DNA from 4 places in the Shewanella sp. 5_MG-2023 genome. Region 1 is predicted to be linked to each of the others. Evidence: predicted binding sites of a transcription regulator. Region 1 holds the regulator's gene; each other region holds the start of a gene.
The links. Region 1 encodes sigma-54, which starts transcription at its own class of promoters, with help from an activator protein. Its sites were predicted from a motif close to GTTGGCACGNNNNTNGNNT; they were not measured.

Region 1 (8,218 bases):
AAATCTTCAAGCACTCTCAGTGCGACTGATTTTCCTGAACCTGAACGTCCCGATACGATGACAAGTTTCATGCAGTAATAACCTGATAAAGTTCTGTAGCGTCATGACTCTTTCGAAGTCGTTTAAGTATCAATTTATCACTGAGTTTCTCTGCCATGCTAGATAATGTGCTTAGGTGTTGCTGGCACTGATCTGCAGGTACAAGAAGCGCAAATAAAATATCTACAGGTTGCTTGTCTATGGCATCAAAGGCGATTGGCTCTTCGCATTTGATTAAAATAGCAATGGGTTCTTCGATATTATCTAAGCGCCCATGTGGAATTGCTATGCCATTTCCTATACCTGTACTGCCCATTTTTTCACGCGCTATTAGACTTTCAAAAATAGCCTGTGAAGAAAGGGTTGGGTACTGGGCAGCCATTAAATTGCTGATTAATTCCAGTACCTTTTTCTTACTGCCCGGAGTGGCACAGGTAGTGCACGCCGGCTGCAGGATGGTACGAAGTTCCATCGTTAATGCTTAGTGAGTTTCTCTTTATGTTTAATTACCTGACGGTCTAGCTTATCTATCAGGGCGTCTATTGCCACATACATATCAGCGTTACGCGATACAGCAAACACTTCACCGCCTTTTAGGTGCAGTTTGGCTTCGGCAATCTGTTGTAGCTTTTGAACATCGAGCACAACGTGAACATTATTGATCTGTTCGAAGTGTCGTTCAAGCTTTGAAAATTTTGTTTGCACGTATTCCCGTAAAGATTGAGTTATTTCAATATGGTTTCCAGTCAGGTTAATTTGCATAGGTCATCCTCCAATAACAAAAGTTATAAGCTTTTGCGTTGGTTTGAGGGAGGGATGAGCATTGCCTCTCGATATTTGGCTATCGTACGTCGAGCAACGTTAATCCCTTGTTCAGCCAATAGTGTCGCCATTTTACTATCACTAAGAGGCTTTTTCGGGTTTTCTGCAGCTACGAGCTTTTTAATAAATGCGCGAATTGCTGTAGAAGAGCATTCTCCACCATCATCGGTACTTACATGGCTTGAGAAAAAATATTTTAGTTCAAAAAGTCCACGGGGGGTATGCATGTATTTTTGGGTCGTGACCCGTGAAATGGTCGACTCGTGCATTTCAACCGCTTCAGCAATATCATTGAGCACCATCGGCTTCATGGCTTCTTCACCGAACTCAAAGAAACCTTGCTGAAATTGTACGATACAGTTAGCCACTTTTAGTAAGGTTTCATTACGGCTATCGATGCTTTTGATAAACCATTTGGCTTCTTGTAAATGACCACGAATAAATTGGCTGTCAGCTTGGCTTGAACCGCCTTTGGCCATAGCTGCATATTGCTGATTAACGCCAATTTTAGGCATGTTATCGGGATTTAGCTCGACCACCCAGCGACCATTCTTTTTAAGTACAGTAACATCAGGAATGACGTACTCATCTTTAATGGGGGTAATTTGCAAGCCTGGACGTGGATTGAGCGTTTGAATAAATTCAATGGCTTCACGTAAATCATCTTCTTTAAGCTTGGTTTTACGCATCAGTAACCTAAAGTCACGACCGGCGATTAAATCAAGATGATCTTTAATCAGTAACTTAACATTATCTATGCAAGGAATTTCATTAGGGTATTGGCCTAATTGAATTAATAGACACTCACTTAAATCTCGCGCTGCAATGCCGACGGGATCGAAGTGTTGTACCCGTTTAAGTACAGCTTCAACTTCATCGAGTTCGATATCGTCAGTGCCTAAGGATTGCAAAATGTCTTCAACGCTCTGGGTGAGGTAACCGCGCTCATCAATGGCATCAATAATGGCGGTTGCAATCACTAAGTCATTTTCAGAAAAGGGAGTGAGGTTTTTTTGCCATTCAAGATGCTCATACAAGCCTTCACTGGTTTCGCCTTGAAACGGCATATCATTACCGCTCGATACTGCGCCAGAGCCAGAAGTCGGCGAGGCGGTATACACCTCATCCCATGTGGTATCCATAGGGAGTTCTTCAGGCATAGAATCTTTAGTGAGCGATTCAGTGGTATCAACCGTTGAGGTGTCTTTTTCTATGGTGACTTGGCTATTATCACTAAAATCGGTGTCAGTTTGCAGGGCGTTTTCTTTTACGGGCTCTTTGGCTTTAGTGAATTCGTCTTCAAGCTCTAATAGCGGGTTTGAATCAAGTGCTTGTTGAATTTCTTGCTGTAGCTCCAATGAGGAAAGTTGCAATAAGCGAATCGCTTGTTGCAACTGTGGGGTCATGGTTAAGTGTTGACCCATTTTGAGTTGGAGTGAGGCTTTCATGTACCGCTTGTCCCTAATTGAATTACATCATCGCGACGAACAGTGTGGGCGCTAGTTTATGATCCTAGAAAAATAGACTAGATTAAGGTTTGTTGTTGGCCGCGAATGCCATACTAAAAACTGAATAGTGCTAACTATAGCTTGAATTGTTCACCTAAGTATACCGACCTAACTTGCTGATTGACTAAGATCTCAGCAGGTGTTCCTTCAGCAATCAAGTTTCCGTGACTCACAATATATGCTCGCTCACACACATCAAGTGTTTCACGGACATTATGGTCGGTAATTAGCACCCCTAAACCACGGCTTTTAAGTTGTTGAATAATTTTCTTGATGTCGATTACTGAGATAGGATCTACCCCTGCAAAAGGTTCATCTAATAAAATAAACTTAGGATTTGCCGCTAATGCGCGTGCAATTTCAACTCGGCGACGCTCGCCTCCCGATAACGCCATACCTTGGCTATCACGGATATGAGTTATGTTAAATTCTTCTAATAAATGTTCCAGTTCTTCAATGCGCTGCTCATTTGATAAGCTTTTGCGAGTTTGAAGCACTGCCATTATATTATCGTGTACTGTGAGCTTACGAAAAATACTGGCTTCTTGAGGTAAGTAGCCAATGCCTTTTCGGGCGCGCAAATGCATTGGATCTGCGGTTAAATCATCTTCATCGATCAGAATGCGGCCCTTATCACTTTTGACTAGGCCTACGACCATATAAAAGGTGGTGGTTTTACCCGCGCCATTAGGGCCAAGTAAGCCAACAATTTGGCCGGTTTTTACCGTCAGGCTGACATCTTTTACTACCTGGCGACTTTTATAACTCTTAGCGAGATTTTCAGCGGTTAACGTAATTTGGGTCATTAGTCATTTTGCTCAGCTGCTGGGGCTGACAATGTCGCCTGCGCCTCAGCGTTAAGTGATTCAGTTACTTCGGGTGTTTCAGTTGAGTTCACAGCCTCTACAGCAGATAAATTGTTGTTTTCAATTATAGCTGGTGGCGTGTCATCACCGGGTTTAGCGCTGTCTGGTAAATGTGGTTGCTCATCTTTTTTCTTTTCAGAATCAATCAAGTCTGGGTGACTTTCTGGTTGAAAAATAGTGATAACCCGATCTTCACCAGTACCGGTGCTTTCAGCAATTAACTGCTGCTTTTCAATGTTGTAGCTAATTAGGTTACCAGTAACCTGGCTGCCAGCTTGGTCCAATTTAGCATTACCCGTTAAGGTTAAAATGCTAGTGGCAAGCTCATATTTAATTTCATCGGCACTGGCAGTACCAATACGGCCATCATCTAACTCTTGGGAAAATGTCGCAGGGTTACCTGTGGCAACCATGGTTTTTTGGGTGCCGCTTTCGGTGCCAAATGCGCGTAATTGGTCGGCATTAATGTTAATCGACCCTTGAGTCACATTAACTGGGCCATAGAAGATGACCTGATTGTTTTTTATGTCAGCTTTTTGGCTCACAGCTGCGACTTTAAGCTCTTGCTGTAAATCGCCTTCTTTTGCATAGGCGCTGGCAATACTGACTACACTGAGTAGTGAGGCAATCAAAAGTTTACTTTGCTTCATACGTTCCTTCTACTTGACTTAAAAGTTCAAGTTCTTGAGCATTTAAATCAGCATACAGGCCTAAACCTTGTATATTAAAATCTGACCCAGTAACAAAAATTTGTCTATCTGAGGTCAAAATCATGGTGTTCATATCGAGTGCCAACATGGTGGTTGTCAAAGATTGTAATGGCTCGTCGATGTTTATTGCATCAATAATAACATTATTTTCTAAAACTACTTTGCCTGTTTCATTATTCAGCTTGCCTAAATCTGCGCTTAATTGCCATTCGGCTTCACCATTTTCAGGATAAATAAGGTAGACAGGCTCAGTAAACATGGTTTCATTACTTTGCTGAAAGTGCTCCATGTATTTCGCTGAGACTCGGCTTTGCACTAAACCTTGCTCATTAAATTCAGTGGTGCGTAAGTCATTGGCGATAAAATCAGGGCGAGCAGGGGCAGGCAATTTACTTGCCTCCATCTGACTACGTTTAACTTGTACTTGCCAATAAAGGACTAAGGCTGCGCCAAAAAATCCGATAATAGCGAAGGTCACTCGGCTCATATACTCATTCCGTGGGCATTTTCAAACTTATCTTGGCTAAGTAATAGCAAATCGGTGAGTTCACGTAATGCGCCATTTCCGCCGTTAATGGTGGTGGTCATATGGCAATGTTGTTTAACATAAGGATGGCCATCAGCCACACAAACTGCAAGGCCAACCTGTTTCATCACAGGTAAGTCAACCATGTCATCACCAATATAGGCGACTTCATCTGGGCTAACGCCATAGGTATCTAACAGGCTTTGGTAAGGCACTAGTTTATCATCAACACCCTGATAAATATGAGTGACACCTAAAGCGGTCATTCTATTTTCCACAATGGCAGATTTACGCCCGGTTATCACAGCAACATGAATATTACTGGTTAAAATAGAGCGAATGCCATAACCATCACGGGTATGAAATGCTTTTAACTCTTCCCCTGCATTACTTAAATAAATACGGCCATCGGAAAATACCCCATCGACATCGCAAATAAGCAGCTTAATTTTTTTGGCTTTTTGCCAAACATCATCAGAGATTGGGCCGTAAAAACCTTGGTGCAGTGTTTCGTGTAATGACATGTTAAATGACTCCAGCTTTAACCATATCGAGCATGTTAAGTGCGCCGACTGGGCGTTGGTTCTCGTCTACGACAATTAAACCGTTAATACTTTTTTCTTCCATAATCTGTAATGCTTGCGCGGCTAAAATACCTGGGCTGATGGTAATGCAGTTGGTTGTCATTACATCGGCAATAGCGGTAGTACGCAGGTTCACTTCAGCATCGATGACGCGGCGTAAATCACCGTCAGTAAAGATCCCGACTAGCTTGTCTGCATTATCGATCACTGCAGTCATACCTAAACCTTTATTTGAGATCTCATATAGGGTTTCAGTAATGCAGAGCTCACTTTTCACCTGTGGAATATCAGCGCCTTTGTGCATTACATCGCTGACTTTAAGTAATAGTTTACGACCTAAAGATCCACCAGGGTGGGATAGGGCGAAATCATCACGGGTAAAGCCTTTCGCTTGCAATAATGCTACGGCCAAGGCGTCACCCATCACCAAGGTTGCGGTAGTGCTTGATGTTGGTGCTAGCCCTAATGGGCAGGCCTCTTCAGGCACTTCAATACATAAATGCAGTTTAGATAGCTTGGCCATATTGGATTCTGGTTTACCCGTAATCGCGATTACCGGGACACCCATGCGCTGTATAACGGGCATTAAGGTGAGAATTTCACTGGCTTCACCAGAATTTGATATGGCTAAAATAATATCATTTTTTGCCAGAGCGCCTAAGTCGCCATGGCTTGCTTCGCCAGGGTGAACAAAAAATGCAGGCGTGCCTGTGCTGGCGAGTGTGGCAGAAATCTTATTGCCAATGTGGCCAGATTTGCCCATGCCCATGACAATGACTTTGCCTTTACATTCTAAAATGAGTTCACAGGCTTGGCCAAACTCGTCTGAGTCTACATATTGATAAAGGTTATCTAATGCTGCCTTTTCAATATCAATGACTTGACGACCCCATTGGCGCAATTGTGTTTGTTCTGTCATATGTATCTCTCTATTGTCCAAAGCGATTTCGGGTTACGCTTTGGTGAGTCACACATCTTTATGCCCCATTATTGTGATTGAAATAAGACAACTTGGTACGCAATAAAGACGATTAATAAAAGGGCTCCATGCCAGCGAGTAAGCTGCTTTTTAGCGCCACTCGATAATACCAGTACTGCTAATGCGGTGCTGGTTGCTAGTACCATGTAAAAATCTCGACCGCTTGCATTTATGTCGATTTCACCTGGGGCAATCAGCCCTGGAATGGCCAGCACTGCTAAAATATTAAAAATGTTTGAGCCAACAATATTACCAATCGCGAGGTCGTCTTCTTTTTTTAGGACGCCAGCGATGCATGCTGCTAGTTCCGGTAAACTGGTGCCAATGGCAATAATGGTCAAGCCGATGACCAGATCTGACAAGCCAAATGTCTTGGCAATGCCTACCGCGCCCGTCACCATCCAGTCTGCCGAGAGTGGCAATAACACCATACCAACAATGATCCAGATAATAGCATGTAATGTGGGTACATTTTTAGGGATCTCTGCGTCAGACTCATCAGCTAGGACATCTTTTTTCTTATTTCGCATCGCGCTCCAAATGAAATAGCCCATCAAGGCGAAAAATGCGATTAATAATACCCCACCTTCAACACGGGTGAGCATGCCGTCGTGAATAAGGTAGCCAGCTAATACGGTTGCCGCAATCATGATTGGAATTTCACGCTTTAAGGTTTCTGAGCGAACTGAAATAGCCCCAAACAATGCGGTAACCCCTAATATCAAGGTGATGTTAGCCACGTTTGAGCCGAGCACGTTACCAATTGCAGTATCGCTCATGCCTTCCATTGATGCGGTGGCAGCAACCAGCATTTCTGGCGCTGAGCTGCCCATGGCCACAATGGTTAAACCGATTAACATTGGTGGCAGGCCTAAGTTTCTAGCAAAGGCGGCAGCTCCGTAAACAAAGCGATCTGCGCTCCAAACTAATGCGCCCAATCCGACGATGAGCATCATGATATTAAAAAGCATCTTGTTCCAATTATTTGAGTTATGGCGATATTTTTGTCAGATATTAACAAAAATCATCGCTATTGCGAAAATTGTTAGGGATTGTAACGCATGGTGATTGATTTGTTGTAGGTTCTTACACAATTTCGTACACTTCAGCTCTACATCTCGTTCTCTAGGAAGGCTATTATTTCCTCTATAGACATGTCTACTCCAAGTTTAGAGCCCACTAGGTCAGCCCTTGTAGAAGTTAAGAACATGGGCTTTAGCCGAGGGACTAAGGTTATCTTTGATGATATCAGTCTCAGCATTCCAACTGGCAAAGTGACCGCCATTATGGGGCCAAGTGGCATAGGTAAAACCACCTTACTTAAACTTATCGGCGGTCAATTAACCCCTGATAGTGGTGAGGTGCTTTTTGCTGGGCAAAACATTCACCAACTGAAGCGGCAACAATTATTTGAGCAGCGAAAGCGCATGAGTATGTTGTTTCAAAGTGGGGCGCTTTTTACCGATATGAATGTGTTTGATAATGTGGCGTTTGCGCTGCGTGAGCACTCAGGGTTAGCTGAAACTATTATTCGTAAGATTGTGTTGATGAAGCTGCAAGCCGTGGGGCTGCGGGGCGCCGCTCTGATGATGCCCAATGAGTTATCCGGCGGCATGCAGCGCCGAGTTGCATTGGCGCGGGCGATAGCACTTGAGCCTGAAATGATTTTGTATGACGAGCCTTTCGCCGGTCAAGATCCTATTTCGATGGCGGTGCTGGTGAAATTGATTGGCGAATTATCTGAAACATTGAGGCTGACTTCGGTGGTCGTGTCCCACGATGTGGATGCAGTATTGAGTATTGCCGACTATGTTTATGTTATCGCCGAGAAAAAAGTAATCGCTTCAGGCACGCCTGCTGAATTACGGGCTTCAACCAATCCACAAATTGAGCAATTTATTCATGGAGCACCCGATGGGCCGGTGGCTTTTCATTATCCAGCTGAAGACTATCAACAGGAGATGTTAAGTGGACGTGATTAACTTTATCAGTAATATTGGCCGCTTTGCTTTGGATTTTATTTCAGGTCTAGGCCGAGCAGGGCTGATGTTATGGGGCGCTATTGCCCGTTGGCCGAATGTTAAAAAAGATATCGGCTTAATCACCAAGCAAGTTTATGTGTTGGGTGTTCGCTCCATGGTGATCATCATAGTCTCTGGCCTGTTCATCGGTATGGTGCTGGCA
Region 2 (8,218 bases), on a different contig from region 1:
CGCAGGTAAGCCAAGCTCGGTGACTATTCGTGGTATTGGCGGCAACCGCGTGATGATGGTTAAAGATGGCGTTCGGGTTAATAACCAGTATGCATCACCATTAGGCCCAGGCGCTGAAGGCACAGGCCGCGGATTAACTGAAGTTGAAGGCTTAAAGCAAGTTGAAGTGTTAAAAACTGCAGCATCGACCATGTATGGCTCCGATGCGTTAGGTGGCGTGATGGTCATGACCACTAAAGATGCGGATGATTACTTACGTGGCAGTGATTATTATTTCTCTGCAAATGGCGGCTACACAGGTATGAACGATGAGTTCAGCGGTGGCTTTACTAGCGCATTTGCAGCAGGTGATTTTGATAACCTAGTCAGTTATCAACGTCGTAGTGGTGAAGAACAGCAAAACTACTACAACACATTACCAGATAGTGACTTAGTCACTGACAGCTTATTACTAAAAAGTAAGTATCACTTTAATGATGATACTAATCTGCAGTTAACCGTTGATTACATGAACCAGCAGCTTGACCGCTGGGAAAAATATGCTGATAAAGATGAGTCAATTGATTATGACCGCCAAACTCAAGCGTTAAATACCTCATTACGTTTACGCTCAACGAAAGACCGTATCATTCATGACAATGTTGATTTCGTACTCTATTACGGTAAAACCGACCAAAGTGAAAAACGTGACTACTTTAATGGTATCAGTGGCGCAGACCGAGCAATAACGCAGCACCGTGATTACCAGTTTGATGAATACCGTTTTGGTTTTGCCAGTACTTTTAGTAAGGCATTGTCACTACCCGGTCATGACCACAATATTATTTATGGCGTGGATGTAGAGCTGTCTGAAATGAGCCGCCCACGCAGCTATCAAGATATCGATGAAAATGGCAATTCAACGCCATCTGAAACCGATACCTTCTCATTTGCTGATACGAAAAGTTTACGCGCTGGCATATTTGTTCAAGATGATATGACCTTTTTAGACGGCAAACTAAACGGTATTGTGGGGCTGCGTTACGATTACTTCAAAAACACCCCTGATCAACAGCAAGCTGAAGATGCTGGCCGTGATCCTGAAGATTTTGCCGCGATGAGTGATGGTTTTTGGTCACCTAAGCTTGGCCTTGTATACCACATGACTGAAAACGTGAATGTGTATGCCCAATATGCTTACGGCTACAAAATGCCAACCCCAGATCAAAAGTGGGGTGAGTTAGAAGTCAAAGATGGCGCGATGCCATTCCCTGTTATCATTGAGGCAAACTACGACTTAGAGTCAGAATCAAGTAACACCATTGAAGTGGGTGTTCGTGGTGATCATGGCGACACACGATATGAATTTACCACTTTTTATACTCAAGCTGATAATTACATCGATTGGGAATTTGTGGGGTGTGGCGGCAGGTTCGGCTGTGCAATTCCAAGTTCATTAGAATATCGTTATATCAACTATGACAAAGTGACTCTTTATGGCGCTGAAATGTCTATGAGTCATTGGTTTACTGATGAATTTGAACTATGGGGTAACATTGCTTACACCCATGGCGAAGATCAGAACGGCGATTACTTAAATAGCGTAAGTCCATTAAAAGGTAACTTGGGAGTAAATTATTATACTTACCTAGGTAACACTGAAGCTAACTTTGGCTTAACCATGCGCTTTGCTGATCAAATGGATCGTACAACGGATTTAGATATTTTCCCTATTGCACTGCCAGGTATGGATTTCAACGAAGTGTATAACACGGCAGGCTACGCAGTATTTGATTTGACGGCTAACTTCCATGTGAATGATAACTGGACGGTACGCGCTGGCGTATTTAACCTGTTTGATAAAGAATATATTGAGTATTCCGATGTAGCGGGTCAGTCAAAGTTCTTAATGGGTAATATGGGCGTGACTGAAGAGACTTATTCTCAACCAGGTCGCTACTTTAACGTTAAACTGAGCTACACTTTTTAATGAATTAGAGTCAGTTTACTGAATGAGTTCACTGGATTGAGTGATAAAGAAAGCGTTAAATTCTTATGGGATTTAACGCTTTTTTATTGGCTGATACTCTTATGTAGACATGAGTGCTCCACTCACTTAAATGGGTATTTATAAGTTGACGGCATGCTGATTAATGTCAATGACCGGGAAGCCCCATTATGAATGAATAGCCATTAGCTAAACTTAACAGTTAACTCACTCGCAGCGTTCAAGGTAAGGTTATGAATAAAAGGGATACTGGGCTGAATGAGGGTTATAAATTGCTAACTAATTAAATTAGTTATTGTTCTGCTCCTTAGTGACGATATTAACAAAGATTAATCGCCATCTATCCGCTAAACACTAGGCTTTCTAGCAAATGCTGGTTAGATTTAAGTTTCGATTAATACTAGCTGCCTAGACTCTGCCCGCTACTAAGTTAAGCATTTAGCTGAGGTTAGGCTTAGTGTGGTATTTTTAACTAATCTGTCATTTTATGTCAGTTTTTTCTATTAGACGCTTGAAATATCTTTTTTAGGACATATTATGTCGTTAAGTGTTTAATAATATTTTTGCGTTCAAGTCAGCTTGAGCATTGAGCTCAGGCGTTGAGTTTATGTCGGCATGAATGCCAGTTAGGAGTTGTAATGTTACGTATCGGTTTACTAATCGCCACCAACTTAGCCATTTTGCTAGTTGCTTCGATTGTGATGTCTCTGCTTGGTGTAAGCACATCAAGCATGAGTGGTTTATTAATTTTTGCTGCTATGTTTGGTTTTGGCGGCGCATTTATCAGTTTAGCTATCTCTAAGTGGATGGCGAAGAAAACCATGGGTTGTGAAGTTATTACAAACCCTCGTGATAATACTGAACGTTGGTTAGTTGACACCGTTGCTCGTCAAGCGCAGCAAGCTGGGATTAAAATGCCAGAAGTGGCAATTTACCAATCTGAAGAGATGAACGCATTTGCAACGGGCCCAAGTAAAGATAACGCGCTAGTTGCTGTGAGTTCAGGCTTACTTTACGGTATGACCCAAGATGAAATCGAAGGCGTACTGGCTCACGAAGTTAGCCACGTGGCTAACGGTGACATGGTCACCTTGACCCTTATTCAAGGTGTCGTGAATACCTTCGTTATTTTTGCCGCTCGTGTTGTTGCAGGTATTGTGAATAACTTCGTTGCGAGTAATGATGAAGAGGGTGAAGGTCTTGGTATGTTTGCATACATGGCTGTGGTTTTCGTACTTGACATGTTATTTGGTATTTTAGCGTCTATGGTTGTGGCTTACTTCTCTCGTATTCGTGAGTTTAAAGCCGATGAAGGTGCGGCCAAGCTTGCTGGCAAAGATAAGATGATTGCGGCATTAGAGCGTTTAAAAACTGGCCCAGAAACGGGTGCAATGCCAGCGCAAATGTCAGCATTAGGTATTAACGGTAAACGTTCAATGACAGACTTTTTAATGAGCCATCCACCACTAGAAAAACGTATTAGCGCCCTTAGAAATAGTTAATAATGTGATCTTGGTTATAAAAGGAGCTTAATAGCTCCTTTTTTATTGCTTCCCTTTTTATTTTAACTCGTTAATATAACCTTCTTTTCAAGGTGATACATTATGTAACGCTTTTTAGGTGTCAGAGATGATGATTGAATTTTGCCGCTGACTATTTAGTGTTGCTAAATTAACCAGTGTTAGCTAAGTTTATAACTGAGCCTAAAAAAGTCGTTCTGAAAATTGATATCGATTAAAGGTCTCTCTATTAGAGCCTTTTTGACTATCGTAACTGGAGGGTATAATAGTGAGCAATAAAATACTTGTAGCAATGTTTGCAGCAGCTTTAGCTGTAGTAACTTTGTCATCAAATGCATTCGCTGCAGATGAAGTTTTAGCTGATTTCCACGCTGAAATGGGTGGCTGTGAAAGTTGTCATGCTGATGGCGAGCCATCTGCTGACGGTGAGCATGAGTTCGCGCAGTGTCAAGACTGTCACGGAACACTTGCGGAAATGGATGAAAACCATGCGCCACATGATGGCATGTTAATGTGTCAAGACTGTCACGCACCACATGACATGAATGTTGGTGAAAAACCGACTTGTGATAGCTGCCATGATGATGGCCGCGTTGCTAAATAACTGATGATTATTTAGCTTTAAGCAAAGTTTAAAAGCGCTGAAATTCAGCGCTTTTTTATTGCCCCAGTTTTGCTGTTTATAAATAACTTTTATATTTCCGCCGACATTAGCTCAAAGAATAATTCCACATGAATATTCAATTCATGGCTTAGCATTTATCACACTACCTATACGGTATACCTCTAAAGTGGTATTAATTTTCTTTTGTTTTCAACGACATGTGCGTTATTGGTGCGGCTTGGTGCACTTTTGTTGAACAAAAGTAGCGATTTTAAATTTGCCTTATTTGTAAACGGTTTGTAAATCATTAAGTTAGCAATTGGCACGAGATTTGCGACGTTATTGTCATTGAATTTGAGTCAGTGAAGGGAAGTTGCATGTCTAATATCCAATCTAGTTGTGCTTATTGCGGCGTCGGCTGCGGAATAAGTGTAACCCCTAGCAGTCTTAACGACATTGGATTTGAGCTTGAAGGTGATCGTACTCACCCAGCTAATAAAGGTCAGTTATGTGCCAAAGGTGAGCGTTTATTAGAAAGCTTAGTCCAGCCAAATAGTTTACGTTATCCCAAATATAAGTCTGGTAAGTCAGTTGCTTGGCCTGAAGCTATCACGACAATTGCTGACACCTTTAAACAAACTATTGCGCAATATGGACCAGACTCAGTTGCATTTTATTTATCAGGGCAACTTTTAACTGAAGATTACTATGTGGCTAATAAATTGGCCAAAGGCTTTATTGGCACGGCGAATGTTGATACCAATTCACGCCTTTGTATGTCTTCTGCTGTAAGTGCGCACATGCGCGCATATGGAGAGGATGTTGTAGCGGGTTGTTATGACGATTTTGAACAGGCACAAGTAATAGTATTAGTGGGTTCAAACGCAGCGTGGACCCATCCGGTTTTATTTCAGCGGATGATTAAAGCCCGCCAGCGTTATGGCACTAAAATTGTCGTAATTGACCCAGCTAAAACTGCTACGGCAAGCCAAGCAGACTTACATCTTCAAATCGCGCCGGGGACAGATACGTTATTATTTAATGGCTTACTGAATTTCATTGCCAAAAATGAAGCGTTAAATCAGCCATATATTGATGCGCACACTGAAAACTTCACTCAAACCTTAGCACACGTTGCCAGTCAAGCCACTGATGTTGAAACACTTGCCCAAGCGTTATTAGTGCCTATTGCTCAGTTGCAGGATTTCTATCAGTTATTTATCTCTCACGCAAAAGTCATGACAGCTAGCTGCCAAGGGGTAAACCAATCTATTGCAGGCACTGACACTAGCAATGCGATAATCAATTGTCACTTAGCTCTTGGTCAGGTTGGTAAGGAAGGTTGTGGTTTCTTTTCACTTACAGGCCAACCGAATGCCATGGGTGGGCGTGAAGTGGGCGGTTTAGCGACACAACTTGCTTGTCATATGGGGTTTTCTGAGCCGGAGCGTCAAGTGTTAGGAGATTTTTGGCAGTCTGAGGTGATCGCGACTGATAAGGGTCTCACAGCCGTTGAATTATTTGATGCTATGGCAGATGGAACAATTAAAGCGGTGTGGATTATGGGCACTAATCCAGTGGTGTCATTGCCTAATACTGCAAAAATAACTGCGGCATTAGAAACCTGTCCTTTTGTGGTGGTGTCTGAGATAACACAAGACTCTGCGACTGCGCAATTAGCCGATGTGTTATTACCTGCACAGGGTTGGTCTGAAAAATGTGGCACTGTCACTAACAGTGAGCGAGTGATTAGCCGCCAACGTGGCTTTATACAAGCTAAAGGCACTGCAAAAGCTGATTGGTGGGCCTTGGCAGAAGTCGCAAAAGCGATGGGTTTTGAACAAAGTTTTAGCTTTAAAAACAGTGCTGCCGTTTTTAAAGAATTTGCCCAGTTATCTAAGCTTGTAAAGCAATCTTTTCCAGGCAAGCAGTTTGATTTAAGCGGTTTGGCTGATTTAACGGATGAGCAATATGATGAGTTACTACCGACGCAGTGGCCTGCTGCTAACCATGGTGCCATAGGGGGCAATAAGCAAAGATTGTTTGCCGATGGCATATTCGCCACCGCATCATCAAAAGCGCAATTTATTGAAACCACTGCAGATTGCCAAATAGCCCCTTTGCCAGCTGGGCAAGTACGCTTAAACAGTGGTCGCAGCCGAGATCAATGGCACACCATGACCCGCACAGGTCATATTGCGGCGCTTAGAGCCAGTATCCCAGAGCCTGTTATTGCTGTTCATCCTTCGACTTTAGCGCAATTAAAATTAATTGAAGACGACTTGGTAACTTTTGCTGCCCCCAATTTATCAATAACCAATTTTGCCGTGGCAAGAGTGGTTGCAGATGACTCCCAAGCGCCAGACTTGGGGTTTATGTCAATGCATTGGTCTGAGCAGTTCTCGTTAGGTAAGGGCGTTAATACCCCACTTGATAGTCAGTTTGACCCTTACTCAAAACAGCCAGCGTTTAAATGCCAACCCGTGTCGTTAACTAAAGTTGCTGTGACATTGCAAGGGATCGTTTTTGGTCTGCATGATCCACACATGCAAGGCCTGAACTGGAATGTTCAGCAAACATTAACCACTGGCAGTTGTTATCACATCGGTTTTGAAAATACAGATGCAGCATTTGCTTACCAGTCAACGGTACATGCTTTAAAATGGACAATTTCCCTTGCTAGTCAGCAAATTATCCATGTGCATTGCAATATCAGTAACGGCTTGTTGGTATCACTGAAACTGTTAAGTCGCACAAAGGTCGCTGTTTCCCTTGAAGCGATGAATTTGCTTATTGGTCAAACAGTAGATGTTGCATTAATGCGTCAATTACATCAGCTGATTAAAGCTGGTAACAGCCCACTAATTTGCGCCTGTACCGGTGTCACACAAGCCAATATTGAATATGCCATGCTGCAAAAACTTGATAATGCAGTATTCAGTAAACGTGCCTTAGCATCTGATTTTACTAGCGCCACAGCGATTAACACTGATATCACACAAGCAGATTTTGATAAGGCGTTAGATGAAACCCAAACAGAGCTAGGCTGCGGCAGACAATGTGGTAGCTGCCACAGTGAAGTGGGTCAATGTGCCAATGATATTTGGCATATTGCTTTAGCTGAGATAACGACTGAGTTGTCAGAGCAAGAACGTAAATCAGCCCAAGAGGAGGTGGCGTAATGAGTCATACATTGAATAAGCTAATTAACTTTAATAGCGCAGCCGCTAATAATGATTTGATTTCGGGTGATGTCGAAATTGTCGGTGCAGGTTGCGGGCAATTAGATTTAATGACCATTAAAGCCGCCAGAATAGTGTCTCAAGCTGAGGCGCTGGTTTATGACAGCTTGGTCAGCAGCGATATTCTTTCATTAGTCTCTGCAGATTGTCAGCGCCACTTTGTGGGTAAACGTTGTGGTCAGCCAAGTTATAAGCAAGATGATATAAACGCTTTACTAGCAAAGCTTGCCACACAAGGACTCAAAGTTGTACGTTTAAAAGGTGGCGATCCGCATATTTTTGGGCGCGGGGCTGAAGAGTCTCTGTATCTTGCTAAATTAGGGATCGCTAGCCGATTTACCCCTGGTATTACAGCAGCTTTAGGCTGCGCCTCAACCACAGGTATTCCGCTAACGTACCGCGGCATGGCTCGTTCAGTCACGTTAGTCACTGGTACCCGCATTACAAATGATGGGCTAGATCAGGCTCCAACTCATTGGAAAGGCTTATTAGAAGCACAATCTACCTTAGTTTTTTACATGGGCAAGGAGCAAGCAGCAGCAATTTCAGCAGGACTTATGTCTGTTAAAGCTGAGGCAAACTTACCCGTGGCACTTGTCACCAATGGCGGCAGACCTAATCAGTTAATCACTTATGCCAATGTTAGCAATATGGCCAAGCAAGCGACATTAATTAAAGACAGTGGCCCAACCTTAATCATCATTGGTGAAGTGGTTGCAGTGGGTCAAGAATTAGCTGGCTTATTGTCTGATATAAAAGCCAAGCCAACAGATTTTGTGGAGGTGGCTTATGGTTGAGCAACAAACGCAAGATATGCTTAATGCCGCTGATTTTGATAGCCGTAAGCTCATCAAAGCAATGGGCA
Region 3 (8,218 bases), on a different contig from region 1:
GAAAAATCCTGGTTTCCCATCCCAAGAAAACGCCCCAGGTGCATCAGGGTTATTGTGGGATAACTGACCCGACTTTCCGTCTGGATTGGTCCAGTTTACAAAATAAAGGCGGTCTTTAAAGTCAGCGTCAACATGTTCTACTTCGACGATGGGCGCTTTAGCCCACTGGCTTTCTGAAAAGCCCATATCAATGTCTGGGGTTAGCATTTGATACTCGTGGCTGCGCTGCTTGCCGTTTTCAGTCCATTTAATTGTAAAGGTGTTCATAAAGGCAGGGTAGAGACCAAAAATTGGCACTCCACCTTCATCCATTACCCGCATATCATCAACTTGATAGTTTATGCTGACACCAGTTTCACCTTTGGCATGTATGGTGACATCCACATTGGAAATTTTATGGCCATTAAGAGTCACTAAAGCCGTTAGTGGGGCATTTTCATAGGGATTATGAATGATATAACCCAATGGCGCATCTGCCACTGGCATTGGCTTCATCCCCATGGGGTCTGCATTAACATTATTGATTGAATAAAGCAGTGACAAGGTCAATGCTGTATAAAGTATTGGCTTTAGCATGGGCACACTCTGAAATTAGTTATAGCGGCAGTATACCTTGGCATAATCGATAATAATGCAGTGTAACTAACAGAAAGTGTTATAATTTTTTACTTTTGATTAATAGCTCACGAAATAAGATTTTTAACTAAATTTAGGGAACTTTTGTGAATAGGCTGTGGAGTAACAACTATTTAAAAGCTATGGGGAAGTTAATTACAATTGTCTCAAAAGTGATTGGTAATTGATGCGAATAAAAAAGCCTACTTTATATCAACACGCCGTTAGCGGTTTTAAAGTAGGCTCTTAAGCTATTCAGCTAGATAAGGGGTTAGCTATTTAGTTACTCGTCTTCACTTGGAGGTACATAACCTTCAACGGCAACATCTTTGCCTTCAAATAAAAAGCTAACCATATTATCTTCAAGTAGTTTACGGTCATCAACATTCATCATGTTAAGTTTGTTTTCATTGATTAGCATGGTTTGTTTTTTCTGCCAAAGTGCCCACGCTTCTTTACTGATTGAATCAAAGATACGCTTGCCTAGATCGCCAGGGTAAAGTTGAAAATCTAAACCTGGAGCTTCTTTCTTTAAATATACGCAATTAACATTACGAGCCATGATTATTCCTTAAAGGGATTCCTTGACGGGATCTACTGCTAAAAGAGCGGCTAAGTTAGATAAAATCCGCTCAGTTGCTGCGGCTAATCCAACTTTCGCGGGATGATGTATGTTATACCAGAGTGTCTGATTTTGTTCCATTACACTTGAGTCAATTTGAGGCGATTGTTGATTTTCGCCGAGATTAACTAAGATAGGCTGAATATCTAAATGAAAATGACTAAAAGTATGTCTAAATCCTGCAAGCCATTGTGATTGTTCATTATTGTTGTTTTTTGCTGCGGCATATTCATTGCTGCTGTGATTAAACCCATTAGCATTGATATGTGCAAGCAGCGCCGCCTCAGTATCAAATTGAGGAAAACACCATAAGCCGCCCCAAATGCCTGCTGGTGGTCTTTTATTAAGAATGACTTCACCATCTTTATGCAGTACTAGCATCCATGCAGATTTTACTGGAATGGTTTTTTTAGGCTTTTTACCGGGGAATTCTGTCTGTCGGCCAGCAAGCTGCGCTTTACAATCAATTGCAACAGGGCATTGAGCACAATTGGGTTTACTGCGAGTGCAAACCGCAGAGCCAATATCCATCATGGCTTGGTTAAATTTAACCACATCTTTTTGCGGGGTTAACTTATCCGTTAAGTGCCATAATTGTTGTTCAACTGCTTTTTGACCTGGCCAACCTTCAATTGCGCCGTGACGGGCAAGTACCCGTTTAACGTTTCCATCTAATATTGAATGATGCTGACCAAGGGACAATGACAAAATGGCCCCAGCAGTCGAGCGGCCAATACCCGGTAAGGCTATGACTTCATCTAGCGCTTCAGGAAACTTGCCTGCATGTTGCTCACAAACTGTTTTAGCCGCTTTATGCAGATTACGGGCGCGGGCATAATAGCCTAACCCCGTCCAATGATGCAGTACATCATCTTCGCTGGCATTGGCAAGGGCTTTAATGTCAGGAAAGCTTTGCATGAATTTTTCATAGTAGGGGATAACAGTGGCAACTTGAGTTTGTTGCAGCATGATCTCTGAAATCCACACTCTATATGCGGTTTTATTGATTTGCCACGGTAAGGTCTTGCGTCCATGTAAATCGTACCAAGCGGTGATCCGCTCAGAAAAGGAGTTAACTTTTTTCATCAGCGCAGTGTATATGGAGAATATTCTATAAACAAGGGAGCCTGTTAACTGATAAATACTTTAGTCATGGTGATTTTAAGATATACTTAGCCACTATTATTGGAACAAAGATGAAACTTTGAATAGTCGGCAATTTAAACGCTATTCAAATGATGAGGCATACATGAGCGACGTTACCACCGCTGAATTTAACGAAGATGGCAAATATATTCGTAAAATCAGAAGTTTTGTATTAAGAGAAGGCCGTTTAACCAAAGGCCAAGCAAACGCAATTGAAGCACATTGGCCTGCAATGGGTTTAGATTACACACCAGAAGCGATTAATTTAGCTGAAGTGTTTAAGCGTGATGCTGATACCGTATTAGAAATTGGTTTTGGTATGGGCGCATCTTTAGTTGAAATGGCTAAAGCGGCTCCTGAGTTAAACTACATTGGTATCGAAGTACATAAACCAGGTGTTGGCGCATGTTTAGTTGATGCCGGTGAAGCCGAAATTACTAATTTACGTGTTTATCATCATGACGCGATGGAAGTGCTTGAAAACAGCATTGCTGATGGCTCACTTGCCCGAGTACAATTATTTTTCCCAGATCCTTGGCACAAAAAACGTCATCACAAACGCCGTATTGTGCAAGCTGAATTTGCGCAATTAATTCGTCGTAAGCTTAAGATTGGCGGTGTTTTCCATATGGCAACAGATTGGGAAAACTACAGCGAGCACATGTTAGAAGTGATGTCTGTGGCTGAAGGTTATAAAAACCAATCAGCAACCAATACTGTAGTTGAACGTCCAGAACATCGCCCGCTAACTAAGTTCGAAGCCCGCGGCCATCGTTTAGGTCATGGCGTTTGGGACATAATGTTCGAACGTATTGCATAATTATAATAAAATATTGTTAAAATAAGCTATTTAATCAACTAACTAGGAAATAACCATGGCTAAGACCCGAACTCGCCGTTTACGTAAGAAACTACGCGTTGATGAATTCCAAGAATTTGGTTTTGATATCAACTGGACTTTTGATGAGTCAATTTCTGAAGCAGATATTGATAAAGCTGTTGATGAGTTCATTGAACAAGTCATTGAACCTCGTAAGCTAGGTTTCCATGGCGGCGGTCATAAAATGTGGGAAGGCATTATTGCAACACAAGAGATCGGTAAATGTACCGAAGAAGATGTTGCTGCTGTTAAAGCCTTCTGGGAAGCGAAAAAAGTGCCACAACTTGAAGTTAGTGCACTGTACGACATCTGGTGGGGCTAATATAGCTAATGCCTGAGCAAATATTGCTTGATGAAGTGGTCGACAAGGTTCGGCCACTTATTGGTTTAGGGAAAGTCGCAGATTATATTCCAGCATTGGCTGACGTAGATCCAAACAAAATAGCAATAGCAGTCACTGGCGCAGATGGTCACACCATTGGCGCTGGGGATTATCTTGAGCCGTTTTCCATTCAATCTATCTCCAAAGTATTCAGCCTTACTTTAGCGCTAAGTTTGTACTCCGAAGATGAACTTTGGAGCAGGGTAGGTAAAGAGCCTTCAGGTCAGTCGTTTAACTCATTGGTTCAAGTTGAGCTTGAACGAGGCATTCCAAGAAATCCATTTATTAATGCTGGTGCATTAGTGATAGCAGATTTAATTCAAGCGCGCCTTGGTGCACCTAAGCATCACTTGCTTGAAGTGGTTAGAAACCTGAGCGAAAACCCTCACATACTTTTTGATAAAGTGGTGGCTAATTCAGAATTTCAGTTTAGTGCCCGTAATGCCTCTATTGCCTATTTAATGAAGTCATTTGGTAATTTTAACGGCGATGTTGATACAGTATTAAAGAGCTATTTTCATTACTGCTCATTAAAAATGAATTGCGCTGACTTATCAAAAGCGATGCTTTATCTCGCCAATCGCGGTAAAAGCCTAGCAGGGGATCAAATCGTTACCCCAGTACAAACCAGACAGCTAAATGCACTGCTTGCTACCTCAGGTTTATATGATGGCGCAGGTGAGTTTGCTTATCGGGTAGGTATGCCAGGTAAAAGTGGTGTTGGCGGCGGCATTATTGCGGTGATCCCTGGGGACATGTCTATTTGCGTATGGTCGCCTGAACTTGATCAAAATGGCAACTCACTGGCAGGCACTCGCATGCTTGAGCATTTATCACAATCATTAGGTCGCTCAATTTTTTAAACTCGCTTATGTTGCTGGGCAAGTTTTTTATGCCCATTTTCAAATGTTAAGCTTGAAGTCATATATTGTCATATCCGTATTCTCACCACGATTGTTGAAAATCTTCTATTCTTAAACCCACTTATAAAATAGCGATGATGAAAATTACCAACATTTGGCTTATTTCACACATAGTTAATATAAATCCAAATCTAAAAGCTAAACCTATTAGTTATTATCTGCTTTAAGTTGTTGATAAAAAGCTTATTTATGTTTTTGGCACAGCCTGTGCAATAACTTGGTATCAGTCTAATTAACATTGAAACTAGATATCAAAACGTTGGCAGTAGCTTAGTGAGCAGTTTAGCCACTCGCCCCATTGATTATCTACATAACGATTAACAGCAAGGATAGAGCTAATGAATACCCAAGGTTTATTTAAAAGTATTGCACTAACTGGTTTGATTTTTACCGCAGGGGCTATGACGCCTGCGGTGGCCAAAATGTCCCTTGAAGATAATCAATGCAACGTGACCTTAAACTATGATGTTACCGTTGAGCCACAAAAATTATCCTTTAGCGAAAAAGGCGCTGAGGTTTACCGAGTCGAACTTGGAAAGTTATATATTGATGGCAACCAAGTTGCACTAAATGATAAGCAAGCAGCTTTGTTAGCTGATTATTCTGAGCAAGTATCTAAACAGATCCCAGAGGTAATTGATTTAGTTGATGATGCTGTTATTTTGGCAACAGATGCAGTGAGCATGGCATTAACCCCTATTTTTGGAGATGCCACAGCGGCTAAATTGGATGAGCTTTTAGCTGGAATTCAAAGCCGTGTTGACCAAGCAGCATATCAACAAGGGGATAAGTTTTATCTTGGCGCGACAGAGTCTTCGTTAGAAGAAGCATTTAATGAAGAGTTTGAACAAGAAATGGAGCAAATGATTAAAAACTCCATGGGTAGTTTTATGATGGCGCTAGGGGCTGAAATGATGTCTTCAGAAGGCGGAAGCTTTGATGAAAAAATGACTGCCTTTTCAAGCAAAATGGAAAGAATCGGTGAAGATGTTGAATTGCAGATTTCTGAGCAATCAGAGGCCATAAAAGCTAAAGCCAAAAAAGTCTGCGGTAACTTTGAGCAGTTAATGGTGCTTGAAAGTGAATTACGTCAATCCATCCCACAGCTATCTTCTTATGAATTAGCGACATTATCAGATACTGAGTAGCGGTAACCTTGTAAGTTCTAGCATTGTCAAAATGCACCTGACCTTCCCCTGTACCTTGTGCAGGGGCTTTTTGGTTAAACCATTCCCGCTTAAATTACCAATCAAAAACTTCACCCGCCAATCAAGTTCTAGTTAACAATCTGTTATTTGCGCTACTTTGTAGCGAGATATGCTAGCCGAGCTAGTCGTTTTTTGTCTAATTGCCACCGTTCAAGTTGAGAAAATGTCATTAATATTACAGTTTATCGTAGATTTGTTCTGATAAAAAAATTGTATATTATAAATATAGAGCCATTTATACAATTTTTGGTATACTCCTAAAACTATAAAACTGTATGGCGTTAACCAATTAACTTGTTGTTTTAGTTTTGGTTGGCTATTCATGATAATGGACTATCGAAATTTAATTTTTTTTTGGGTGAGTGGCGCAACGTTTAAAGAACCATATAAAGTAGGTGGCGTTTATGCAGCATTGTCTGTAATAAGCGACATTACTTGGAACTCAAAAAATATTTTTAATGTCGTAAACAGCTTAAGGCGACTCCAATGTTAGAACTATTAGAACCTATTGCTATTTTTACTCATGTTGCTAGAGCTGGGAGCTTCAGTGCCGCTGCCAGAAGGTTGAGTATATCTAAGTCCAAAGTAAGTACTCAGGTTGCTGATCTTGAACATAAACTTGGGGTTCAACTCATCCAACGTACTACACGTAGTTTAAGTTTAACTGAAGCGGGTAACTTGCTTTACATACAAGGTGAGGAGTTATTACGTGATGCAGAGCAGGCCGTTGCTAGTGTGCATAATCTAAATGATGCCACCCGTGGTGTACTTAAAGTCGGTATTTCTCAGTCTTTTGGTACCATGCATATTATTCCTGCATTACCTGAGTTTATGGCACGACATCCAGAGCTTGAGCTACAAGTTAGCTTACTGGATCATAAAGTTGATGTGGTTAGTGAAGGTTTAGATTTACTTTTGACTATGTCTGAGCAGCTACCATTAGGTATGGTTGCAAGACCATTAATGAAGTGTCAGTTCTTATTAGTGGCATCGCCAGAATATATTGCCCAACATGGCAATATTTCTCGACCTGAACAACTTGTTGATCATAACTGTCTAGTCTACCAAGGTGAGTGGCATGAGCACAGCATGTGGCAGTTTAAGAAAGCTGATGATTACTGTGAAATTGGTGTTTCTGGTAACTTCCGGGTTGATAATGCACCAGCATTAAAATCGGCCGCGGTTAGCGGTTTAGGTATTGCCTACCTAGCAAGTTATTTACTTGAAGATGAAATCGAACAAGGTACATTAGTGCCGTTATTACCTGATTGGCAATTGACCAACAACTTACCACTACAGGCTGTTTACCCAAGACGTAAGCACCTTGCCCCTAAAGTAAGTGCATTTATTGAATTTATTAAAGGTCATATTGGTACTACACCTTATTGGGATGGTAAGTTTGATCATTTATACAAATTACGTAAATAGCCATTCAATGGGGTTTCTAAGTCAGTAACTAAAACTGGAAACATTGTTCGAATTTTAAAACAAAGTCGCAACTTAAGTTGCGACTTTTTTATTTGCATAATAAAAACAATAACTTGATTGTCTTGTGGTTGAAAAACGCTCAGGTTGTTTCTGTGCTGAGTTATTAATGGAGTGTAAAAAGCTGCTTGAACTCTGTTCTTAAATCAATACAATAGATTTCAGTTGATTCGGAATGATTTGAGTCACGCATCTTGTTGAGAAATGACCCCTTTTCAGCTTTTTGTGCAAATCAGCAACTTCGCAAGTTTTGAATCACTGCTGGCAGAGGTTTTAAAATCAGAACAATGCCGGCTTTGAAACCATCATCCTAGTTTTAATTGGTTTACCCCAGACATTGTGCTGGGGTTATTTTTTTCTGCTCTATAATATCCGCGCTTAATTTGTTTACTCTCTCGCCTTTGTACTTTTGTTCTCTTTTAAGCTGCTAATTGAATATATTTGTCGGGTATAGCATTTGTTAATGCACTCGTTATTGAACTTGTTATTGCCTTGGTAATTTATAGAGTGGCGCTCATTACTTAGGCTTTAGTACGAGCCAAAAAGAAGGCCACTAAAAAGTGGCCTTAGATAACTTAATCGATTGGTTGATTAACCGCGATTTGAGTCTGCCGATTGGCTTAATAGCTCAGGTTTATTGGTTTGATTAATCCAATTGTCCACTTCAGCTTCTAATACATCTAATGGTACAGGGCCATTTTGCAGTACTAGGGTATGGAACTGACGAATATCAAACTTGTCACCTAATTTAAGCTTGGCGTTTTCACGTAGCTCTAACACTTTAATCATACCGACTTTATAGGCAGTAGCTTGGCCAGGCATCACCACGTGGCGTTCTACCATTTTAATGGCATCAGACTTAGCATTTGGGGTGTTGTCTACGTAGTATTGGATACCTTGCTCACGAGTCCATTGTTGAGTGTGGATCCCTGTGTCTACAACCAGACGACAAGCACG
Region 4 (8,218 bases), on a different contig from region 1:
TTCATTAACTGCAGTATTTGTTTCAGCTCAGCAGATTTTAGTGGGCACAGCTATTGGTTTTGTGACCATTTTAGTGATGCAAACTTTTGTATTAACAGGGCAAATTATTGGTATGCAAACCAGTTTAGGCTTCGCTTCCATGGTGGACCCAGGCTCCGGTGAGCAAACCCCGGTAGTGGGTAACTTCTTTTTATTGCTGGCGACCTTGATTTTTTTAAGTGTAGATGGTCATTTATTGATGTTTAAAATGCTGGTGGCCAGCTTTGAAACCATTCCGGTTTCAACCGAAGGCTTTAGCATTGCCAATTATAAAAAACTTACCGAGTTTGGCAGTTATATGTTTGGCGCGGCGTTAACCATGTCAATATCAGCGATTGTGGCATTATTGCTTATTAACCTCTCGTTTGGAGTAATGACCCGGGCTTCACCGCAGTTGAATATTTTTGCCATCGGTTTTCCAGTGACTATGGTCAGTGGCTTATTTATTCTCTGGCTGACCCTAGGCCCTATCATGTCTCATTTTGATCAGGTGTGGCTGCAAGCCCAGCTGCTGATGTGTGATATTTTACAACTGACCTGTCACATTGACGGTTCCATAAGCCAGTAGGGACAAGATGGCAGAAGATACCGGTCAAGAACGCACCGAGGACCCCACCGCCAAGCGACTGGAACAGTCCCGTGAAAAAGGTCAGGTCGCCCGCTCTAAAGAGTTAGGAACCGCAGCAGTATTATTAGCATCTGCTGTGGGGTTTGCGTTTGTTGGCCAAGATCTGGCGCGCAGCTTACACAGCGTGATGACGCAAATGCTCACCATGGAGCGGGATCAGATCTATGACACCAACTCTATGTTCCTAGTTTGGGGGGTTATTGGCGCTGAGCTTGCTTGGCCATTATTCAGTTTCATTGCTTTTCTCGCCTTTATTGCCTTCCTTGGCAATATTGTCTTAGGCGGTATTACTTTTTCGGTTAAAGCTTTTATGCCTAAGGGCAGTAAAATGAACCCTGCTAAAGGCTTTAAAAGAATGTTTGGCACCCAGGCCTTAGTTGAACTAACTAAAGGTATTGCTAAATTTTTGGTGGTGGCAATATCGGCGTATTTTTTATTGTCGTTTTATTTTTACGATATTTTGACCTTATCTATGGGTCATTTACCGGGAAATATTTACCACGCGCTGGATCTATTGGTATGGATGTTTATTTTATTGTGTTCATCAATGCTATTGATTGTGGTGATTGATGTGCCATTTCAAATATGGAACCACAATAAACAGCTTAAAATGACCAAACAAGAAGTTAAAGACGAGTATAAAGACTCTGAAGGTAAGCCTGAAGTAAAAGGCCGTATTAGGCAATTGCAGCATGAGATGGCCAATAAACGCATGATGTCTGAAGTGCCCAATGCCGATGTGATTGTGGTTAACCCAGAGCATTACGCTGTGGCAGTAAAATATGATGCTAGTCGTTCATCTGCGCCATTTTTAGTGGCAAAAGGGGTTGATGATGTGGCCTTTAAAATTCGCGAAATAGCCCGAGAGCACGAAGTGCCAATTGTATCAGCGCCGCCGCTAGCCAGAGCCATATATCATACAACTAAAATTGACCAACAGGTACCGGAAGGACTATTTACCGCCATTGCACAAATCTTAGCTTACGTATTTCAGTTAAAACAATACCAAAAGGGTCGCGGTAAACGTCCAAAACCTATTCCGCTTAATCAACCTATTCCGGATGATTTAAAACATTAGCTGCGGTGTTTTTAGGCACTCAAACCGCAACAGATGCTATTAACTAATAGCTTGGCTTAGTAATTGCATTTCGCTGATGTCAGCGTCAAAAATATTACGAAAGGGTTTACGGTTAATGGATGTAAAGACAGCGCTAGGTCAAGCAAAGCAAATACGATTTAGCACATTCAAAGGTATTGGTACCCCTTTATTGGTGCTGGCTGCATTAGGTATGGTGGTATTGCCGATGCCGCCATTTCTGCTTGATATTCTATTCTCCTTTAACATTTCCCTCGCTTTAATCGTGTTACTTGTCGCTATTTATAGTGATCGCCCACTAGATTTTGCCGCATTTCCGACTGTTTTACTGGTGGCCACCTTATTACGCTTAGCATTGAATGTGGCCTCAACACGAATAGTGTTACTTGAGGGGCATAACGGTGGTGACTCCGCGGGTAAAGTGATTGAAGCCTTTGGTTCGGTGGTGATTGGCGGTAACTATGCTGTGGGTTTAGTGGTGTTTTTAATCCTGATCATCATCAACTTTGCCGTAGTAACCAAAGGTGCGGGGCGTATTTCAGAAGTGAGCGCACGTTTTACCTTGGACGCCATGCCGGGTAAACAGATGGCCATTGATGCCGATTTAAATGCCGGTACATTAACTCAAGATCAGGCACGTATTCGCCGTGCTGAAGTGACGAAAGAAGCTGACTTTTATGGCGCGATGGACGGTGCGTCAAAATTTGTGAAAGGGGATGCTATTGCTGGGATTATGATTCTGGTGATTAATATCCTTGGCGGTTTTGTCATCGGCATGGTGCAGCACGGCTTGGATTTTTCAAGCGCGGTGGAGATTTATACCTTACTGACCATTGGTGATGGTTTGGTGGCGCAAATACCCGGATTGCTTTTATCTATCGCCGCCGCCTTGATGGTGACGCGCCAAAATGAGTCTGGCGATATGGGCGGGATGATGATCAGCCAAATGTTCCATAGTCCTAAGTCTATGGCCATTGCATCAGCCGTGCTTTTTGTTATGGGTGTTGTACCTGGTATGCCACATTTCGCGTTTTTAACGTTTGCATTTATTACCGCAGGCGCAGCTTACTTTATTTATAAACGCAATAACGACAATAAAACCCTTGCGCTAGAAAAAGCAGTTAAAGGCCCAAGCGATGTCAAAGAGGCTGAGCCCAAAGAGCTAAGCTGGGAAGATGTACATCATGTAGACACCATTGGCCTTGAAGTGGGCTATCGACTTATTCCGCTGGTAGATAAAGGTCAAGGCGGCGAGTTACTCAGTCGAATTAAAGGGGTACGTAAAAAATTATCGCAGGAATTGGGCTTTTTGGTACCGGCAGTGCATATTCGTGACAACTTAGATTTATCCCCCAACTGCTATCAAATATCCTTAATGGGCGTGGTAGTTGGCGAAGCAGAAGTAAGACATGATTGCGAGTTAGCGATTAATCCAGGTCAGGTTTACGGCAAGCTTGATGGCATAGAGACCAAAGATCCAGCTTTTGGTTTAGAAGCCGTTTGGATAGCTCCAGCACAACGTGAACATGCGCAAACATTAGGTTATACCGTGGTTGATACCGCGACTGTTGTTGCTACTCATATAAGCCAGTTACTGACCAATAATGCGGCTAAATTATTGGGCTATGAAGAAGTGCAGCAGTTAATGGATATGCTATCGAAAAACTCGCCGAAGTTAGTGGATGGCTTTATACCAGACGTTATGCCGCTAGGTTCAGTGGTAAAAGTGATGCAAAACCTTCTTAATGAAGGAGTTTCTATCCGAGACTTGCGCACAATCGTGCAAACACTGTTAGAATACGGCAGCAAAAGTAATGATACTGAAGTGTTAACCGCTGCAGTACGTATTGCCTTGAAACGAATGATAGTGCAAGAGATCTCTGGGCCCGAATTGGAAATCCCTGTCATAACATTGGCGCCAGAGTTGGAACAGATGTTGCACAAGTCTATGCAGGCAACCGGCGGTGAAGGGCCCAATATTGAGCCAGGCCTTGCAGAACGTATGCAGAAGTCATTATTAGATGCTTCTCAGAAGCAAGAAATGGTCGGTCAACCAGCCATTTTATTGACATCAGGCATGCTTAGGTCAACTTTGTCGCGGTTTGTGAAATACACCATTCCTAATTTACGGGTTATTTCTTACCAAGAAATACCCGATGAAAAGCAAATACGCATAGTATCTGCAGTTGGGCAATAGCAATGACTTTCAGTTTGAAAGAGGTACGTAGTGAAAATTAAACGATTTTTTGCCAAGGATATGCGCTCAGCATTAGCTCAAGTCAAAGAGACTTTGGGCTCTGACGCGGTGATCATGTCGAATAAGAAAGTAACTGGTGGCATCGAAATTGTTGCAGCAGTTGACTACGATGAGCCTAAAGTTGATGTTGCAGTAAAATCGCCCGTTGCAGCCTTTATGAATGTGACTGAAGACCGTGTGTCAATTGGTGCTAATAAACCTGCTATTAAAGCACACACTAAAGTCAGCCCACCGCCAGTAGCTGATTCATTACAGGCGTTATTAGAAAAGCAGCATAGCCGCCTGCAGCAACAAATTTCCCAGCAACATGAAGAGCCGGAATTACCAGATTGGGCTAAACAGTTAGAAGCAAGCAAACCTGCAGCTAAAGAACCAAGACAGCATCAGCAACACATTGAGCCGTCTAGATCTCCAAATAAAGGTCATTCAGCTGAAATGGAAGCAATGCGCGAAGAGATGGCGTCACTGCGTGGTTTGCTAACTCATCAAGTTTCTTCATTAATGAAAGAACAGAAAAAACGCACCGATCCTGTGGGCGCGATGCTTGAAAGCAAATTAATTGCCGCAGAGTTCTCGCCTGCTGTCGCTGCCAAGTTATCCAGCCTAAGTCAGCAGTTTTCTCCCGCCGATTTAGTCAGAGCCTTACCCCAAAGTTTGGCCAACCTGCTCGATAACCAAGGTGACGATATTGTGCGCACTGGTGGCGTAGTCGCATTTGTCGGTCCAACTGGTGTCGGCAAAACCACTTCATTGGCTAAAATTGCTGCCAGATTTGCCGCTCATCATGGCCCAGAACAAGTTGCGTTAATTACCACAGATCATTATCGTATTGGAGCCTTTGAGCAATTGGCAACTTATGGCAAAATAATGGGCTGTCCAGTTAAACAAGCACATGATTTAACTGAATTAGAACAAATTCTTTATCAGTTTAAGAATCGTAAGTTAGTATTGATTGACACTGCGGGTATGGGGCAACGAGATTTACGCCTTTATCAGCAGTTAGATGATTTGATGGCAAACACCAGAATACCCATTCGTAGTTATTTGGTGATGTCGGCAACCTCTCAACGAAGAGTGTTACTCGATGCCGTAGAACATTTTAAAAGAATCCCGTTATCTGGGTGTATACTGACAAAATTAGATGAGTCAGTATCTATTGCTGGCGCATTAAGTGTATTAATCCAAAATGGGTTGCCACTAAGTTATGTTACTGATGGGCAACGTGTTCCAGAAGATATGCAGGTTGCCGATACGCTTTCATTAGCAAGACAAGCGTTAGCAGCACTTAACGAAACAAAACCTCAAACGTCACCTGACACTGCGTGGTCAAATGACATGGCCTATGCATTCGAGTAAAGATATGACCCGAGATCAAGCAAGTGGTTTACGTATGATGAATCAACCAAATAACGATAAAGTAAAAGTAATTGCAGTCAGCGGTGGTAAAGGCGGCGTGGGTAAAACCAGTGTGTCGATTAATACCGCGGTAGCACTTGCTGAGAAAGGCAAACGGGTTTTAGTACTCGATGCCGATTTAGGACTCGCCAACGTTGATGTGATGTTAGGTATTCGAGCTGAGAAAAACTTATCTCACGTATTATCTGGCGAAGCAGAATTAGACGACATTATTGTTCGAGGCCCGAAAGGCATTGGTATTGTACCTGCCACATCAGGCACTCAAGCGATGGTGGAATTGACCCAAGCGCAACATGTTGGATTAATTCGTGCCTTTAGCGATATGAAAACCCAGTTTGATATTTTAATCGTTGATACCGCAGCGGGTATCTCTGATATGGTGCTGAGTTTTTCCCGTGCCTCACAAGATGTATTGATTGTAGTTTGTGATGAACCGACATCAATAACCGATGCCTATGCCCTGATCAAAATATTAAGTCGTGAGCACGGTGTGTTCCGCTTCAAAATTGTGGCAAATATGGTGCGCAGTTTGCGAGAAGGCATGGAGTTATTCGCCAAGTTAAGTAAAGTAACCGATAGATTTTTAGATGTGGCTTTAGAGCTTGTTGCGACAGTGCCATTTGATGAAAATTTACGTAAATCAGTACGTAAGCAGAAGTTGGTTGTGGAAGCATTTCCAAAATCACCAGCAGCCATTGCTTACCACGGTTTAGCCAATAAAATCATGAGCTGGCCTGTGCCACAGCAGCCTGGTGGTCATCTAGAGTTCTTTGTTGAACGTCTTGTTCAGCGCAAAGAAGTAAAAGAGGATACACCGAGTGAATAAAGCCGCCGCGTATACTCAGTTTGATAATAAAACCTCAATTGTTGAACAGTATGCACCGCTGGTAAAAAGAATTGCACATCATATGTTGGCAAGGCTGCCAGCATCGGTACAACTTGATGACTTATTGCAAGCTGGGATGATGGGGCTGCTGGAAGCATCATCAAAGTTTGATGGCTCTAAAGGCGCCAAATTTGAAACCTTTGCTGGGATCCGAATTCGTGGTTCGATGATCGACGAAATTCGCCGTGGTGATTGGGTGCCGCGCTCGGTACATCGTAACCAACGCCGTGTTGCACAAGTTATCGATGAACTGGGTCAAGAATTAGGTCGTGATGCCAGAGATACTGAAATCGCAGAAAAATTGGAAATATCTCTTGAAGAGTATCACCATATTTTAAACGATGTTTCAGTAGGAAAAGTTATTGGGATTGAAGACTTAGGTGTTTCAGAAGATGTGATTGTGTCTGATGAATTAACTGAGGATGAAAGTTTTGATTCTTTAGCCGAAGTGCAGTTTAAATCGGCATTAGCACAAGCAATTACCACATTACCCGAAAGAGATGCGCTAGTTTTGTCGCTATATTATGACGAAGCGTTAAATTTAAAAGAAATCGGTGCCGTTCTTGAGGTCAGCGAGTCGCGTGTTAGCCAGATTTTAAGTCAGGCAATGCTGCGTCTCAAAGGCAAACTCAAGCATTGGACACAGGTATAATTACTAATAAGAGCAACGAATTAAGCTCACCGGAGGAAACCTTGGACAAGAATATGAAGATACTGATTGTTGATGATTTTTCAACAATGAGACGTATCATAAAGAACTTGTTGCGAGACTTGGGATTTAATAATACTCAAGAAGCAGATGATGGCAATACCGCACTACCGATGTTACAAAAAAGCGATTTTGACTTTGTCGTAACCGATTGGAATATGCCGGGTATGCAAGGGATTGATTTGTTAAAAGCCATTAGAGCTGACGATTCATTAAAACACTTGCCAGTATTAATGGTAACAGCAGAAGCAAAACGTGAACAAATTATTGCCGCAGCGCAAGCTGGCGTTAATGGCTATGTGGTTAAACCTTTTACCGCAGCAACGTTAAAAGAAAAACTCGATAAAATCTTTGAACGTTTAGCCTAAGCAAAGGATAAGTTATGCAGGCAGCAATATCAGGGCTCATAGATCTTGAGCAAGCCCAGCAACTTGTTAAATTGCTTGAAGATGGACAACAAGAGCAAGCTGATGCGGTCATTCGTGACCTGTCAGTGCCAATACAACGTGAACTGTTTGATGAAGTTGGCAAGCTGACCCGTCAGTTACACAGTTCACTAAATGACTTTCAATTGGATACCCGTCTGGTTGAACTTGCTAACCATGAAATACCCGATGCAAAAGAAAGACTCAACTTTGTCATTGATATGACAGAGCAAGCTGCAAATAAAACCATGGATGCAGTTGAAGAATGTTTACCTTTGGCCGATACAATAATAAATAACATTCAATCGGTCACGCCAATGTGGGACAAATTGATGCGTAGGGACATTTCCTTAGTGGAATTTAAGTCCTTGTGTCATGACGTTCAACATATCATGTCCCATAGCGAACATGATTCAAATCGACTAAGAGAACTGCTCAATCAAATATTGATGGCGCAAGATTTTCAAGATTTGACTGGCCAAATGATCCGCCGAGTTATTGACTTAGTCATCGAAGTTGAAAGCAGTTTAGTGTCTATGCTGACAATCTTTGGCGAAAATGCAGCCGACTCGGATCGAGTCATTGATGATAATAAAATTGAAGCAGAAGGCCCTATCTTAAATGCTGACACCCGCGAAGACGTGGTGACTGGCCAAGATGAAGTGGATGATCTGCTATCAAGTCTGGGTTTCTAATTAGGAGTCAAATTTAATGTCTTTTGATGTTGATGAAGAGATACTCCAGGACTTTTTGATTGAAGCT

Region 2: Q4557_RS00670 (nitrate reductase) is a predicted target of sigma-54. The motif match lies at 4,430-4,448, and genes of this name have one in related genera.
Region 3: Q4557_RS04460 (YggN family protein) is a predicted target of sigma-54. The motif match lies at 4,763-4,781, and genes of this name have one in related genera.
Region 4: flhA (flagellar biosynthesis protein FlhA) is a predicted target of sigma-54. The motif match lies at 1,796-1,814, and genes of this name have one in related genera.

The regions. Positions count from the first base shown of each region.
Region 1 is NZ_JAUORC010000027.1:5,908-14,125, forward strand. Features, by position in the region: gene rapZ (RNase adapter RapZ) at 1-71, opposite strand, end outside; gene ptsN (PTS IIA-like nitrogen regulatory protein PtsN) at 68-511, opposite strand; gene hpf (ribosome hibernation promoting factor) at 514-801, opposite strand; gene Q4557_RS15605 (RNA polymerase factor sigma-54) at 825-2,309, opposite strand; gene lptB (LPS export ABC transporter ATP-binding protein) at 2,444-3,175, opposite strand; gene lptA (lipopolysaccharide transport periplasmic protein LptA) at 3,175-3,885, opposite strand; gene lptC (LPS export ABC transporter periplasmic protein LptC) at 3,872-4,432, opposite strand; gene kdsC (3-deoxy-manno-octulosonate-8-phosphatase KdsC) at 4,429-4,995, opposite strand; gene Q4557_RS15630 (KpsF/GutQ family sugar-phosphate isomerase) at 4,997-5,974, opposite strand; gene Q4557_RS15635 (calcium/sodium antiporter) at 6,043-7,005, opposite strand; gene Q4557_RS15640 (ATP-binding cassette domain-containing protein) at 7,189-8,016, shown strand; gene mlaE (lipid asymmetry maintenance ABC transporter permease subunit MlaE) at 8,003-8,218, shown strand, end outside.
Region 2 is NZ_JAUORC010000001.1:151,949-160,166, reverse strand. Features, by position in the region: gene Q4557_RS00685 (TonB-dependent hemoglobin/transferrin/lactoferrin family receptor) at 1-1,969, shown strand, start outside; gene htpX (protease HtpX) at 2,626-3,489, shown strand; gene Q4557_RS00675 (cytochrome c3 family protein) at 3,776-4,111, shown strand; gene Q4557_RS00670 (nitrate reductase) at 4,489-7,293, shown strand; gene cobA (uroporphyrinogen-III C-methyltransferase) at 7,293-8,150, shown strand; gene Q4557_RS00660 (glycosyl transferase) at 8,143-8,218, shown strand, end outside.
Region 3 is NZ_JAUORC010000005.1:189,406-197,623, reverse strand. Features, by position in the region: gene Q4557_RS04490 (aryl-sulfate sulfotransferase) at 1-576, opposite strand, end outside; gene Q4557_RS04485 (oxidative damage protection protein) at 899-1,177, opposite strand; gene mutY (A/G-specific adenine glycosylase) at 1,187-2,323, opposite strand; gene trmB (tRNA (guanosine(46)-N7)-methyltransferase TrmB) at 2,487-3,203, shown strand; gene Q4557_RS04470 (50S ribosome-binding protein YggL) at 3,259-3,585, shown strand; gene glsB (glutaminase B) at 3,594-4,508, shown strand; gene Q4557_RS04460 (YggN family protein) at 4,907-5,716, shown strand; gene Q4557_RS04455 (LysR family transcriptional regulator) at 6,263-7,204, shown strand; gene Q4557_RS04450 (DUF885 family protein) at 7,853-8,218, opposite strand, start outside.
Region 4 is NZ_JAUORC010000023.1:19,051-27,268, forward strand. Features, by position in the region: gene fliR (flagellar biosynthetic protein FliR) at 1-607, shown strand, start outside; gene flhB (flagellar biosynthesis protein FlhB) at 615-1,745, shown strand; gene flhA (flagellar biosynthesis protein FlhA) at 1,861-3,960, shown strand; gene flhF (flagellar biosynthesis protein FlhF) at 3,991-5,376, shown strand; gene Q4557_RS14275 (MinD/ParA family protein) at 5,381-6,262, shown strand; gene Q4557_RS14280 (RNA polymerase sigma factor FliA) at 6,255-6,974, shown strand; gene cheY (chemotaxis response regulator CheY) at 7,016-7,399, shown strand; gene Q4557_RS14290 (protein phosphatase CheZ) at 7,414-8,151, shown strand; gene Q4557_RS14295 (chemotaxis protein CheA) at 8,168-8,218, shown strand, end outside.